2 regions of the Streptomyces sp. NPDC088261 genome follow, and region 1 is predicted to be linked to the other one. Evidence: riboswitches for the same ligand, from Rfam matches in the RefSeq annotation. Region 1 holds a riboswitch; the other holds the start of a gene.

Evidence for each region. Region 1 has a riboswitch for cyclic di-AMP ahead of ACIODU_RS28685 (transglycosylase family protein). Riboswitches for the same ligand answer to the same signal wherever they lie in the genome.
Region 2: another riboswitch for cyclic di-AMP. It lies ahead of ACIODU_RS04065 (peptidoglycan DD-metalloendopeptidase family protein); the one in region 1 lies ahead of ACIODU_RS28685 (transglycosylase family protein).

What each region holds. Positions count from the first base shown of each region.
Region 1 is NZ_JBIURL010000019.1:15,064-22,632, forward strand. Features, by position in the region: gene ACIODU_RS28675 (cytochrome P450) at 1-287, shown strand, start outside; gene ACIODU_RS28680 (transglycosylase family protein) at 469-1,470, shown strand; cyclic di-AMP (ydaO/yuaA leader) riboswitch at 1,792-1,987, shown strand; gene ACIODU_RS28685 (transglycosylase family protein) at 1,992-2,693, shown strand; gene eno (phosphopyruvate hydratase) at 2,986-4,272, shown strand; gene ACIODU_RS28695 (septum formation initiator family protein) at 4,423-4,896, shown strand; gene ACIODU_RS28700 (DUF501 domain-containing protein) at 4,979-5,605, shown strand; gene ACIODU_RS28705 (exopolyphosphatase) at 5,602-6,549, shown strand; gene ACIODU_RS28710 (glycoside hydrolase domain-containing protein) at 7,089-7,569, shown strand, end outside.
Region 2 is NZ_JBIURL010000002.1:27,896-35,464, forward strand. Features, by position in the region: gene ACIODU_RS04050 (helix-turn-helix domain-containing protein) at 92-667, shown strand; gene ACIODU_RS04055 (DUF6126 family protein) at 715-837, shown strand; gene ACIODU_RS04060 (tyrosine-protein phosphatase) at 859-1,671, opposite strand; cyclic di-AMP (ydaO/yuaA leader) riboswitch at 2,046-2,207, shown strand; gene ACIODU_RS04065 (peptidoglycan DD-metalloendopeptidase family protein) at 2,212-3,126, shown strand; gene ACIODU_RS04070 (STM4011 family radical SAM protein) at 3,220-4,077, opposite strand; gene ACIODU_RS04075 (STM4012 family radical SAM protein) at 4,086-5,504, opposite strand; gene ACIODU_RS04080 (STM4013/SEN3800 family hydrolase) at 5,501-6,313, opposite strand; gene ACIODU_RS04085 (STM4014 family protein) at 6,363-7,511, opposite strand; gene ACIODU_RS04090 (STM4015 family protein) at 7,514-7,569, opposite strand, start outside.

The DNA.
Region 1 (7,569 bases):
TCGTCGTCCTCGCGGCGGCCGACCGGGACCCCGCGCGGTTCGAGGACCCGGACCGGCTGGATCTCGCACGGCGTGACAATCAGCATCTCGGTTACGGACACGGCATCCACTACTGCGTCGGCGCGCCGCTCGCCCGCCTGGAGGGACAGGCCGCGCTCGGCACGCTGCTGACGCGCCTGCCCGACGTGCGACTTGCGGGAGATCCGGCCGATTTGCGGTGGCGGGGCGGGCTCATCATGCGGGGATTGCGCACACTTCCGGTGCAGTTCACGCCTTTGCCCAGCTGATTGACCGCCATGAAATAACTGACGGACCGTCAGGAATGTGACTTTCACGTGATCTCCCCTGCATCGACTTGTGACAAGCGTTCGAGTCCGGCTACCTTCACCGACAGCTCAGCAGCCACACGCTGTAGTCGATTTCACGTGTGACGCTCCCTGCGTCGTACGGCACACGGAAGGCAACCGCATGTCCGCGAACGGCCGACACCGTCGCCCCCGCCAGGCGCCCGCTCTGATCGTCGCGGCGGGGGTGACCGGCTCCGCGATCGCGATCCCCCTCCTCGGCGCCACCTCCGCCAGCGCGGCGGACGCCTCCACCTGGGACCGCGTCGCCGACTGCGAGAGCGGGGGCGCGTGGAGCGCGGACCTCGGCAACGGTTTCTTCGGCGGACTCCAGATCGCCCAGGAGACCTGGGACGACTTCGGCGGCGGCGACTACGCGACCCGCCCCGACCTCGCCAGCCGCTCGCAGCAGATCGCGGTCGCCGAGAAGGTCCTCGACGCGCAGGGCCCGTCGGCCTGGGCCAGCTGCGCGCCCGTCGCCGGACTCCTGAAGGACACCGCGGAGCCGCTGGTCGACCCCGGGGCGGCCCCCGGGACGGTCGAGGAGTCCGCGAGCCCCGAGGCGTCCACCGGCGGCGCGGCGGACACGGACCGGGCGGAAGGCTCCGACACCACCCCCAGCACCCCCGACAGCACCCCCTCCGCCGGCACCACCCCCTCCGGCAGCGCGAAGAGCGCGGGCGGCGAACGGGACAGCGGTGACGGTACGGAGAGCGGCGCCACGGACGCGGGCACCCTGAGCCCGTCCCGCTCGGCCACCCCCTCCTCCCGGGCCACCACGGACACCGTCAAGGGCAAGCACCGCGGCGGCGCGGCCCCCGAGGACCCGGCGACCCCCGGCGCGACCGGCCTCACGCCGGACAACTCGGGCGAAGAGCGTGAATCCGGGCGTCACGCCTCCCGGGGTGACGGACTGACACGTGACGCGGAAGGCGTGACGGCGGATGCCGCCGGCGCCGCCGACGGCGAATACGTCGTCCGTCCCGGTGACTGCCTGTGGCGTATCGCGGACGAGAACGGCGTCGAGGGCGGCTGGTCCGCGCTCTACGAGGCGAACAAGGACGCGCTCGGCTCCGACCCCGACCTCATCCTCCCTGGCCAGACCGTCGATCTCGGCGTGAAGTAGGAGCAGTTGACGGGCCGCCCCCGGCCGGCCCGCGGCCCGCCCCCGGTCCGTTTCCGGGGGCGGTTGGAGGCCCTATGTCCACTTCTGCGCAAGTGAGACAAGGGTCTCTTTGTCTCAACAGAGGACCTTTGGCCCCCAGGTGGCACGGTTTCGGCCCTCACCTGCGAAAACACAGAAGGCACACAGGGGAGTTCGGGCGATTTTTCCCGGATCGGGTTCTTTGAACATCAGGGGCACCTGTGTCTACGGTCTGAACCGCTCGCACCGCGGGCCCCGTCGACCGTCACGCCGAATCCTGCCGTCGGTCGGGGGGAGTAGTCGTCGCGTCAAGCGCCGAAGGCAGGAGCGGGGGACCCACAGGTTAGGTGCCGGCCCCGGCCGTCGAGAGACGGCCGACGACCGGCTCGGGGTGAAGCCGCGTACAGCGAGGGCCGGGAGGCCCCCACTGGCACGCGGCCGGGCAACTCACTTGGCCCGAACCCGACAGCTGACCTCGCAGGCGTCGGTGAGGAGATAGCTTCATGCTGCGTTCCAAGGCCAAGCACCGCCGTCCGTCCAAGGCCGTCCGCTACGCCACGCTCGCCGGGGTGACCGGTGCCGCCGTCGCGGTCCCGCTGCTCGGCGCCACGTCCGCCTCCGCCGCGACCACCGCCGAGTGGGACCAGGTCGCCGCGTGCGAGTCCGGCGGCAACTGGTCCATCAACACCGGCAACGGCTTCTCCGGCGGGCTCCAGTTCACCCCGTCCACCTGGGCCGCGTACGGCGGCACCGCCTACGCGCCCAACGCCTACCAGGCCTCCAAGTCGCAGCAGATAGCCGTCGCCGAGAAGGTCCTCGCGGGCCAGGGCAAGGGCGCGTGGCCGAGCTGTGGTGTGGGCCTCTCCGGCGCCTCGAACGACTCCGCCCCGGCCGCCCCGTCGCAGCCGGCGGAGCAGCCCGCCGCGCAGCCGCGGCAGTCGGCGCCGCGGCAGTCCACTCCGCAGCAGTCCGCCCCGTCGACGTCGACGCGGAGCACCGAGCAGCCGGCCTCGCGCGGTACGAGCCGTCCCACCACGATCAAGAAGGGTGACGGCGAGTACAAGGTCAAGTCCGGCGACACCCTGTCGAAGATCGCCGCCGGTCACCACGTCAAGGGTGGCTGGAAGAAGCTGTTCGACCTGAACAAGGACATCGTCGCCGACGCGGACGTGATCTTCCCGGGCCAGCAGCTCCACCTGAGCTGACCCACCCCCCCCGGGGCCATCCGTCCCCCTTTGTGGCCCCACCCCCGGACCACCCCGGCCCCGCGCGTTCTTCCCCCGTACGCGCGCGGGCCGGGGTTTCCCCGTTCCGGCCGCCCGGGTGTCGTACGGCCGGAACAGCCGGCCGCGGGCCGTTCGCCCCCGTGTCATCAGGATGACGTCTTCATTTCGTCCCAGCGGGCGGGCACCGGCCTGCCGGAGGGCCGGGGCCGGTTAGGCTCGTGTCGCGCGGCCGAGCGGCCCCGCACCCAAAGCGTCACATCCCATGAAGGAGATGCTCGTGCCGTCCATCGACGTCGTCGTAGCCCGGGAAATCCTCGACTCCCGAGGCAACCCCACGGTCGAGGTCGAGGTCGGCCTCGACGACGGCAGCACCGGCCGTGCTGCTGTCCCCTCCGGTGCCTCCACCGGTGCGTTCGAGGCCCTTGAACTCCGCGACGGTGACCCCAACCGTTACCAGGGCAAGGGTGTCGAGAAGGCCGTCCTCGCCGTCATCGAGCAGATCGGCCCGGAGCTGGTCGGGTACGACGCCACCGAGCAGCGCCTCATCGACCAGGCGATGTTCGACCTGGACGCCACCCCGGACAAGTCGTCGCTCGGCGCCAACGCCATCCTCGGCGTCTCCCTCGCCGTCGCGCACGCCGCCTCCGAGGCGTCCGACCTGCCGCTCTTCCGCTACCTCGGCGGCCCGAACGCGCACCTGCTGCCCGTTCCGATGATGAACATCCTGAACGGCGGGTCGCACGCCGACTCGAACGTGGACATCCAGGAGTTCATGATCGCCCCGATCGGCGCGGAGTCCTTCTCCGAGGCCCTGCGCTGGGGCGCCGAGGTCTACCACACGCTCAAGCGCGTCCTGAAGGACAAGGGCCTGTCGACCGGCCTCGGCGACGAGGGCGGCTTCGCCCCGAACCTGGACTCCAACCGCGCCGCGCTCGACCTCATCCTCGAAGCGATCAAGGAAGCCGGTTACGCGCCGGGCCGCGACATCGCGCTCGCGCTCGACGTCGCCGCGTCCGAGTTCTACAAGGACGGAAAGTACGAGTTCGAGGGCAAGTCCCGCTCGGCCGCCGAGCTGACCGAGTACTACGAGGAGCTGGTCGCCTCCTACCCGCTGGTCTCCATCGAGGACCCGCTGTACGAGGACGACTGGGCCGGCTGGAAGGTCCTCACCGACAAGCTGGGCTCCAAGGTCCAGATCGTCGGCGACGACCTCTTCGTCACCAACCCCGAGCGCCTCGCCCGCGGCATCGAGGAGGGCTCCGCGAACGCCCTGCTCGTCAAGGTCAACCAGATCGGCTCGCTCACCGAGACGCTGGACGCCGTCGAGCTGGCCCAGCGCAGCGGCTTCAAGTGCATGATGTCCCACCGCTCCGGCGAGACCGAGGACGTCACCATCGCCGACCTCGCCGTCGCCACCAACTGCGGCCAGATCAAGACCGGCGCGCCCGCCCGCTCGGAGCGCGTGGCCAAGTACAACCAGCTGCTGCGCATCGAGGAGATCCTCGACGACGCCGCGGTGTACGCGGGCCGCAGCGCGTTCCCCCGCTTCAAGGGCTGACCCCGCCGGGTCGGCTGCCTCCGACCGCGCCGCCCGGCGCCCGCCGGCCGCGCCGCTCGGCGGGCGCCGACCAGCCCGTCGTCCGTACGTCCCCGTCCCCGGTCCCGTACCGTGTCCGGGGACGTACGTACGTGACAGGGGAGGCGGACCATGGCCGGGAACCGGGACCGGTTCTCCACCGCGACCAGGCTGCGGGTGCTCGGGGAGCAGACCGCGGCCCGTGTCTACCGCTCGCAGAACCGCCGCCAGGCCCGCCGCTCCCGGCTCACCGGACGCGCCGCCTTCCTCGCCCTCGTCGTCTGCACGCTCGTCGTCGCGCTCGCCTATCCGATGCGCCAGTACGTCTCGCAGCAGAACGAGATCGCCGACCAGGAGAAGCTTTCCCGCGAGGCGCGCGAGCGGGTGGAGGAGCTGCGCGACGAGAAGGCGCGCCTCCAGGACGACGCGTACATCGAGCGGCTGGCCCGCGAGCATCTTCACTACGTGATGCCGGGGGACACCGGCTACACGATGATCGACCCGGGCGCGGCGCGGCAGGAACGCGAGGACCAGGGCGCGGCCGACCGCCCCTGGTACTCGAACGTGCTGGACAGCGTGGACAACGCGGACCGCCCGGACACGTAAACACCGGACACGCAACACGTAACACCGGACAGGCAACACGCAACACCGGACACGCAACACTCGACGCAGAACCTAGGCAGGCATGGACACGCCCCCTCCGCAGACCGAACGCACCGAGCCCACCGAGGCGGACGTCGCGGCTTTCAAGGAACAGCTCGGCCGCCCGCCCCGCGGGCTGCGGGCCATCGCGCACCGCTGTCCCTGCGGACAGCCGGACGTGGTCGAGACCGCCCCGCGGCTCCCCGACGGCACGCCCTTCCCGACGACGTACTACCTGACCTGCCCGCGCGCGGCCTCGGCCATCGGCACGCTGGAGGCGAACGGCGTCATGAGGGAGATGTCCGAGCGCCTGGCGACCGATCCCGAACTGGCCGCCGCGTACCGCGAGGCGCATGAGGACTACCTGGCCCGCCGGGACGCCATCGAGGTCCTGGAGGGCTTCCCCAGCGCCGGTGGCATGCCCGACCGGGTGAAGTGCCTGCACGTCCTGGTCGGCCACTCGCTGGCGGCGGGCCCCGGCGTGAACCCGCTGGGGGACGAGGCGCTGGCGATGCTGCCGGAGTGGTGGCGCAAGGGCCCGTGCGTGACGCCGTGCGGGGCCGCCCCGGACGACGACCGGGCCCTCCCGGAGGACGGCCGGCCCACCCCCGAGGACAGCCGGCCGACCACCCCCCAGGACAGCCGGGCGACCGAGGGGAATCCCGCATGACCAGGGTTGCGGCCATCGACTGCGGTACGAACTCGATCCGCCTGCTCGTCGCCGACATCGATCCCGGTACGGGCGAACTCACCGACCTGGACCGGCGGATGAGGATCGTCCGGCTGGGCCAGGGCGTGGACCGGACGGGCCGGCTCGCCCCCGAGGCGCTGGAGCGCACCTTCGCCGCCTGCCGGGAGTACGCGGACGTCATCGCCGAGCACGCGGTGGAGCGGATCCGCTTCGTGGCGACCTCCGCCTCCCGCGACGCGGAGAACCGCGACGACTTCGTCCGGGGGGTCCTGGACATCCTGGGTGTCGAGCCCGAGGTCGTCACGGGCGACGAGGAGGCGGCGCTCTCCTTCACCGGCGCCACGAGCGAGCTGGCGGTCCGGGACAGCTGCCTGGTCGTGGACATCGGCGGCGGCTCCACGGAGTTCGTCGTCGGCGACGACCGGGTCAGGGCGGGACGGTCCGTGGACATCGGGTGCGTACGGCTGACCGAGCGGCACCTCCTGCACGACGGCGTCCTCAGCGACCCGCCCACGGCCGCCGAGGTCGCCGCGATGCGCGCCGACATCGAGGCGGCCCTGGATTTGGCGGGGGAGACCGTTCCGCTGGCGGAGCCGCGCACGCTGGTGGGGCTCGCCGGTTCGGTGACCACGGTCGCCGGGATCGCGCTGGGCCTGCCCGCGTACGACTCCGCCGCGATCCACCGCTCCCGGGTCCCCCTCGCGCGGGTGAAGGAGATCACCGAGCGCCTTCTGCACGCCACGCACGACGAGCGGGCGGCGATCCCGGTGATGCACGAGGGCCGGGTCGACGTGATCGGCGCGGGGTCCCTGATCCTCCTGGCGATCATGGAAAGGACCGGCGCGACAGAGGTCGTCGTCAGTGAGCACGACATCCTCGACGGCATCGCGCACGGGGTCGCGGCGGACACGCGAACGCGCTGACCCGTGGCTGTCGGCTGTTCCGACTCATCGGGGCTCCCGTGAGAGACATTCAAGGATCTCGTACTTCCGCAATCTGTCGAATCGCCGGAGTTCCGGGAACAGAGACTCCCAATCATTCAGTGCTGCGTGACAGTAGTCACAATGCAGACAGTGATGGGGAGATTTCAGCGTAAGGGGAAAACGGGTACATAGCAGGCCGTGCTGTGACCTTGCGTGGATCATTCGCTGATTCAATATGCGGCCTGCGCTCATCAGGTCTTTTCGCGCTGTGCTGTGAACCGTATGCTCTGAGTAACTCGGCCGGCGCATATGTCCAAGGTGGCCAGGAACTCAAAGGGAGAAGGCTCCAGTGCTTGCTCCCAAAGGATCGATGTTTCGTGGCTTGCCCGCTGTTGCCGCGTTAGTTGTGCAATGACAAGCCGGTGTGTGCAGTTTCTTCAACGATGTCGGCTCGACGCGATACGCGGGCGTTCGATTGCATGACAATTGCACTGCCGCTGCAGATTCCGACGCGCTACTCCCTCCTGAAGGGGATTCATATGGACGAGAAGGTCTTAGCTGCTCAGAAATGGGTCAACGCCACCTACGGAAACGTTGCCGGGTACGCCAGATGTTCCGAAAACGGACAGACAGGCTGGCCCACCATGTACAGCCTTACCATGGGTCTTCAGCATGAACTGGGTATCAGTCCGGTTGCCGCTAATTTTGGTGATGGAACCCTTTCCAAGGTCGCCGCCCTCGGTGCTATCGGAATCGGGTGGAACAAGAACGCAAATATCGTCAAGATTATTCGCCACGGCTTGTTCTGTAAAGGCTACTGGGGTGGTGACACGAACGTCTCCAGCTTCGACGCCGACGCAGCATCGTCTGTTAATCAGATGAAGAACAACATGGGTCTTGCCGAAGATGGTGGCGTCGTCCAGGCCAAAGTACTCAAGGCGATCCTCAACATGGACGCCTATGTCGTCCTCGCCGGCGGCTCGGACAAGGTGCATTCCATTCAGCAGTGGCTCAACGGTC
Region 2 (7,569 bases), on a different contig from region 1:
GGCACGTCCCTGGCGCAATAGAGGCATGAACACGCCTGAGGGCGCGGCTTCGGGCCGGTCCGACGAGCTGCCGAACGCCACGCCGGACATCATGCCCGACGCCGTACCGGAAACACTCCCCGACGTCGCCCCGCGCCTGCGCGAGCTGCGCCGCGACCGCCGGCTCACGCTGGAGACCGTCGCCGCGCGGGCGGGCCTGTCACCCGCCCACCTCTCCCGGCTGGAGACCGGCCGCCGCCAGCCCTCGTTGCCGATGCTGCTGGCGCTGGCCCGCATCTACGGCACGACGGTGGCCGACCTGCTCGGCGAGGCGCCCGCCGAGCGCGATCCCGTCGTCCGCGCGGGACGCCAGGAGCCGGTCGAGGCCGACGGCTGGACGTACCACCGCGCGGGCGGCTCGGGCCGGGCCATGCAGCCGCTGCGAGTCGTGGTGCCGTACGGGGCGCAGGGCGATCTCGTACGCGTGCACCCGGGGGAGGAGTGGCTCTACGTGCTCCGCGGGCGCCTGCGGCTCGGCCTCGGCGACGCGGTGCACGTCCTCGGCCCCGGGGACAGCGCGCACTTCGACTCGCTGACCCCGCACCGGCTCGCCGCGGCCGACCCCGGCGGGACCGAGCTGCTGTTCGTCCACACCCTGCTCCAGAGCCCCGCCGCCGATCTCCACTGACGGCTTCGCCGAGCGTCACCGACGGCCTTCGAGAAAGGTTCGGCACCATGCCGGAGAACAAGAAGAACCGCACTCTGCCCCGGGGGCTGGTCATCCGCCTCTTCGCCTACCTGATCGCCGGCCACCTCTTCGCGGGCTTCCTCTACCTGCTGTTCAGCGTCGGCTCCTAGGGCGCCGCTCCCGCGCGCGTCCTAGGACGCGTCCAGCAGGCCCTCCCGCAGCCGTTCACGGGTCTCCGGGGCCAGCCCGAGGCCCTCGGAGAGGTAGCGGTCGGTCGAGCCCCAGGTGGCCGTGATCGTGTCGAAGGCCGCTTCGAGGTACGCGGCGCGCGCGTCGAAGAGCGGACCGAGCAGCTCCATCACCTCCGCCGACCTCCCGGCGGGTGAGGTGTCGCTGCGGCGCACCTGGTAGCGGCGGCTCGGCTCGTTCGACTTGAGGTAGTCCTCCTCGATCGCGTCCCGCTCCACCCCGACCGCGAGCAGCGACACCGCGACGGACAGGCCGGCGCGGTCCTTGCCGGCCGCGCAGTGCATCAGCGCGGGGACGTTGTTGTCGGCGAGCGCGTGCAGGACCCTGCTGTGCTCGGCGGTGCGGTCCCTGATGATCGCGCGGTACGAACCGATCATCCGGGCCACCGCCTTCCCGTCCGCGAGCAGCGAGCGCAGCTGGTCGAGGTCGCCGTCCCGGACCATCCGCCAGAACTCGGCGCCGTCCGCCGGGTCCGTGAGCGGGATGTTCACGTTCCGTACGCCGGGCAGCTCGATGTCCTCCCCGTCCAGGCGCACGTCGGCCGCGTTGCGGAAGTCGAAGACCGTGTGCAGGCCCAGCGACGCCAGGTGGGCGGCGTCCGCCGGGGTGGCCGACGCGAGGTGCCCGCTGCGGTAGAGCCGCCCGTACCTGACCCTCCTGCCGTCCGTGGTCGGCAGCCCGCCCACGTCGCGGAAGTTGCGTACCCCGGTCAGCTCCGGCTCGACCGGCGGTACGTGCGGCAGATTCTGGGTCACGGGCTGCTCCTCCGTGTCTGCCGTCGGCGCGGCTCGCCGACGATGTCGAGTGCGACCCTACGACATGGGTCATTGGGTAATTGGCGGCATCTGTCCGTATTGGGGCATTGCGCATAACCTGCCCCGATCGAGGGGGAGATGGTCCTCGGCTCGTGAGCAGGATCATATCCGTGACGGTGCGTGGCGGTGACGGAAAACGGAATTGCGCCGTCAGAAGGAAAGCGAAGATCGCATATCCACGCAGGGTGACCGGAAAGGCCGGAAGATATCGGAGCGTGCACGAATGCGAGGTACCGGTGGCTTGTACCGGCCCTCCGCGTCGGCTTACGTTCACCCTCAATCCGAGCGGAACGCCTAATCCTGCCGCCGCCCGGAATTCGCACCCACCGACCATCCACGCGTGGCAGGAGCGGGGGACCCAGGTAGTACGCCGTTCCGTTTCCGCGGGCGGCTTGGGGTGAAGTCGCGCGGCAACCGCGACCGGGCATCTCCAGCCCGAACCCGACAGCTCACCTCGTAGGCGCCGGAGAGGAATTCGCCATGCCCGGCAAGGGTAAGCACCGCCGTCCCAAGAGCAACCCGATCACCCGCGGATTCGTCCTGGCCGGAACGGGCGGAGCCGCAGTCGTGCTTCCGCTCATCGGCGCCACCGGGGCGCACGCCGCACCGGCCGCCGCCGGATCCGTCACCGCGGCCCCCGCGTCCGCCGTCCACGCCGCTCCCGCGTCCGTGACGCGGGCCGCCGCCGCGAAGACCGCCGCCACCTACCGCGTGGTCTCCGGCGACTCCCTGTCGAAGATCGCCAAGAAGAAGAAGGTCGCGGGCGGCTGGAAGAAGCTGTACGCGGACAACCGGCGCGTCATCGGCTCCGACCCGTCGCTGATCCACCCCGGCCAGAAGCTGACCCTCGGCGCCAAGGCCCCCGCGGCCGACCGCGCCAAGGCCCCCACCACGGCCTCCCGCTCCGCCGAGCGCACCGCGCTCAAGAAGGCCGCGCCGGTGAAGAAGGCGGCGCCCGTGAAGAAGGCGGCCCCGGCCGTGAAGGCGTCCGCCTTCACGCTGCCGGTCTCCGGCATCGCCATCGGCACGCCGTACCACGCCTCGGGCAGCAACTGGTCGAGCGGCTACCACACCGGCGTGGACTTCCTGGCGCCCTCGGGCACCGTCGTGAAGGCCGTCGGCGCGGGCACCGTCGTGACCGCCGGTGACGGCGGCTCGTACGGCAACCAGGTCGTCGTCCGGCACGCGGACGGCATGTACTCGCAGTACGCGCACCTGTCCTCGATCACCGTCTCCGCCGGACAGACCGTCAGTGAGGGCCAGCAGCTGGGGCTCTCCGGCGCCACCGGCAACGTGACCGGCCCGCACCTGCACTTCGAGATCCGTACCGGCCCCGACTACGGCTCCGACGTCGACCCGCTGGCCTTCCTGCGCCAGCAGGGCGTCGTCATCTGATCCCTTCCGGGCTCACTTCGGCCCCGCTCCGGTGATTCCCTTTCACCGGGCGGGGCCATTCCCGTTCGAGCCGAACTCGACCGATGGCATGTCTCACCCCGCGTCAATGCCGCCGGCCGGGACGCGCTCCAGCACCCCGCCCGCGAACACGTCGTACAACGGCAGTGTCTCCAGGTGCACATAGCCGATGTGACAGTCGCACACGGCCAGCGGACAGCCCCGGGGGCCCAGGGCCGCGCGGTACGAACCGTCGTACAGGTTGCCCAGCTCGGCGCGGACGAAGTGGCAGCGCCGTACCGTACCGTCGCCGTCCACGGAGATCACCGACTCGCCCGTGCGGCAGGGCAGGCCGGCCGAGCGGTGTGGATGGCGGCTGTACGGGAACAGCGGGTCCAGGTCCGTCCACCGGACGGCCTCGTCGTCGCCGTACGTGTGCCCCTCGGCCGCGTTGATCCACAAGTAGACGTGCTCCGGCAGCTCCGCGCGGAGCCTCCGCGCGTGCTCCAGGTGCTCGGACAGGCCGACCACGCCGACGCTGAACCGCACCCCGCGGGCCGCCAGGTCGTGGCACTTGGCGAGGAAACGGTCGTACGGCGTCTGTCCCGGGTGGTACGTGCACCACAGGGCGAGCGTCTCCGGATCGGCGTCCGCCAGCCAGTCGGTGCGGCAGCTCAGGTTCGTCTGGACGGCGACCCGGCGGATGTGCGGCAGATGCGACAGCTCGGTGAGCGTGCGCCGGTACCAGGACCGGACCAGGCTCTCGCCCCAGGGGGTGAAGAGCACCGACAGCCGGTCGTCCGTGGGCTCGGAGGCCCAGGCGGCGAACCGGGCGAGAGCGGTCCGGTCGGCGCGCAGCTGCTCCCGGCTGTCCCGCCGCTTGGCGAACGGGCAGTACGGGCAGTCGTAGTCGCAGGACGCGAGCGGGCCGCGGTAGAGGATTGTCAGGTCCATCGCGGGGCTCATTTCAGCGTGTACGCGGCCATGGCGGCCCGTACGGCGGGGGAGAAGAGCGCGGGGCCCAGGGCGTCGGAGTGCGCGAGACCCTCGGGGGAGAGCCGCAGCAGACCGGGGCCGGTACTCGCGTCGAGCCAGCCGTACGCCTCGAACCGGGCCAGCTCGGCCGGGAAGTCGTCGGCGGGGCCGCTGCCGAACCGCGCGCGGTAGTCGGCCGTCTCCATGCCCTGGGCCTGGAGGAGGGACTGGAGCAGGTGGCGGCGGCGGGCCTCGTCGCCGTCGCCGTCCATGCGGTGGCCCACCAGGGCGCGGGAGAAGTCCTTGGTCTCCGTGTAGGTGTCGATGAGGGTCCGGATCTCGCGCATCTCGACCGCGTAGTCGAAGGAGTAATGCAGCCGCGAGGTGTACGAACGGGCGCCGCACCCCAGGCCGATCATGCCGTCCGTCTGGCAGGCGTGGTCGTCGGGCCCCTGCGCGGGGGCTCCCGGGCGGCGGAACATCCGCATCGACACCTGCTCGTACCCCTCGGCGAGGAGATGGTCACGGCCCTGCCGGTAGAGGCGCAGCCGCCGCTCGTCCCACGCGTCGTCGCTCTCCTCGCTGCCGTCCCCGCCCGTCCTGCCGAGGCCGGTGAGGGGGCGTACGTACAGCGGGTAGAGGTACAGCTCCTCGGGGCGCCAGGCGAGCGCGGCGTCGAGGGAGTGGCGCCAGGACCGCTCGGTCTGGCCGTCGATGCCGTAGATCAGGTCGATGTTGAGGACGGGGATCCGGGCGTCGCGGATCAGGCCGAGCGCCGCCTCGACCTCGGCGCGGCGCTGCGGCCGTACCGCCGCCTTCGCCTCCGCGTCGACGAAGCTCTGCACGCCGATGCTCAGCCGGGTGGCGCCCCGGTCGGCGAGGACGGCGAGCCGGTCGGCGGTGGCCGTCGACGGGGACGTCTCGACCGAGAGGGGAACGGCCCGCAGATCGGCGCCGGTCCGCTTCTCGGCGATGTCGCACAGCCGCTCCAGCTCGCCCGCGTCGAGGAAGGTGGGGGTGCCACCGCCGAACGCGGCGGCGGCGAACCTCAGCGGCTCGCTGTCGCCGAGCGCGTCCCGTACGGCGACCGCCTGGCGGTCCAGCGCGTCCAGGTAACGGGTGGTCAGGTCACCGGGCGCGCCGATCCGGGTGAAGAGGTTGCAGAAGCCGCACCGCACCTCGCAGAACGGGATGTGGAGATAGAGGGAGAGCGCGTCCTTGCGTTCGCCCGCCCACTCGTCGGCCAGCGCGGGGCGGTCGGGCAGCTCGCGGTACGCCGTCTTGTGCGGGTAGGCGTAGACGTAGCTCTCGTACGGGCGGGGGCGGGGGCGGTGCCGGTCGGACGGCTGGCGCTGGTGCTGGTGGGGCGGTCGGTGCGGGTGGGGCGGTATGGGCTGATCGGTCATGAGAGGGCCCCCGGTTCCAGGAAGAAATGGGCGTACGGCACGGTCCAGACGCTGTCGTGGCCCAGCCGGTGTCCGGTCCAGCCGTCGTCGCCGTACGCCGTGCCGTGGTCGGAACAGACGATCGTGAAGCACCGGCGGCGGCTGCTCGCGGCGGCGAAGAGCCGCCCGATGTGCCGGTCGACGTATTCGAGGGCGGCCGCGTGGGTGGCGCGCGAGTCGCCCGCCTCGTGGGTGGCGCCGGGCAGATGGAACCAGTTGGGCTGGTGCAGCGCGGCCACGTTCACGAAGAGGAACAGCCGCCGCTCGGCGGGCAGGGCCGCGACCACCTCCTCCGCCCGGGCGACCTGCGCCTCGAACGAGGTGGGGGACGGCACGCCGAACTCCGGCTCCCAGTGGCTCTCCTGGAACAGGCCGGGGAGGACGGAACCGAGCGCGCCCCGCCGGTTGAAGAACCCGACCCCGCCCACGCACACCGTGCGGTAGCCGGCGGCGGCCAGGCCCGAGACCAGGTCCGGGGTGTCGAACACCCAGGTCCGGCCCGCGGTGGACTCGCTGCCCGCGAAGCGCGCGGCGAACAGCCGCGGGTGCGGGCCCGGGGACGCGGGGGTGGGCAGGAACCCGGCGAACATCGCCTGGTGCGAGGCATACGTGAAACTGCCCGGCGCGTGCCTCTTCTCCCAGCGCCCGCCGGGCAGATGGCGCGCGAGACGCGGGATCCGGCCTTCGGCGGCCAGTTCCCGCGCCACGTCGAAGCGCAGGGTGTCGAGGGTGACGAGAAGCAGGTCGTCCCGGCCCACGACGTCGTTCATGTCGGGGTTCCCGCCGGGGTCCAGGGCAGGGCTCACATCGAGGTGCGGGTCAGGCGCCGACACGGTCCCGCCCTCCCCGTGTCCCGGCGGCGTCCGCCAGGGCGGCGACCTGCGCCCCGTACGTGTCCAGGCCCTCGGCGCCGCTCCCCGGCAGCCCGGTCAGGCGTGGCAGGAGATCGCCGAAGGCGTTCACCTCGCCGACCGCGAAACGCCGCCAGCCGGCGAAGGGCAGCAGGTCGACCCCCACGCAGTGGGTGCCGGGGAAGCGGGCCGCCGCCCGCTCGCAGATCGACAGCGCCTCGTCGAAACCGCTGCCCGCCGCCGCCATCGCGGCGCGGGCGGCGTCGAGATCGCCCCTGGTGCCGCCGAGGTGCAGATTGGTCATGGGCGAGCGGCTGGTCCGTACGACCGCGTGGGTGGCGCGGCCCGCGACCACGACGACCCGCAGATCGGCCGCCCGGCCGTGCTGCCCGGCCTTGGGCAGCCACCGCTCGATGTGCAGACCGTCGGGTGCGAGGGTGTCGACGATCGCCGCCACCTCGCGCTCGGTGGGGTAGGACCGCACCCGCAGCGAGTTGAACAGCCGCCCCTCGGCATCGCGTTCGACCGAGGTGGTGGCACGGACCCGGCCGGGGCCGGCCGTCTCGACGGCCAGGACGCCGGACGCCGACGAGCCGTGGGCCGGTTTGACGAAGGCGCGCCGCAGCCCGGCCTCCGCCATCAGGGCCCGCACATCGGCCCAGCCGGACACGGCCGGGGCGGTGGGTCCCGAGGTGGGGGAGAGCGGAACGGGCACCCCGGCGCGGTCCAGCACACCGTGACAGAGCCGCTTGTCGAAGAGGACCGCCAGCTCACCGGGGTCGTCGAGCACCGTGGCTCCGGCCGCGACCGCCTCGCGCGCCAGCGTGTGGACGGCGGCCGTGAAGCGTCCGTACCAACGGGCCGTGCCCTCCACCCGGGTGGGGTCACCCGCCCCGCGCAGCAGCAGCTCGACCTCCCGGTCCTCACCCGGCGAATCGATCCGTACGGTCTCTCCCGCCGCGAACCCGGCCGCCGCCGCGCCGTCCGCGCGCAGCACGTCGCGCCAGGCCACCACCCGGGCGGGCGGCAGCCCGGCGGCCCGCACGGCGTCCTGGAACAGCGTGACGCGGCGGTTGTCCGGGTTGCCGACCACTGCAAGACGACGGGGCGGGGCCATCGTCACTCCGCGACCGCGGTGTAGCGGTCCTCGCGGTCCTCCTCGTCCTGATGGTCCG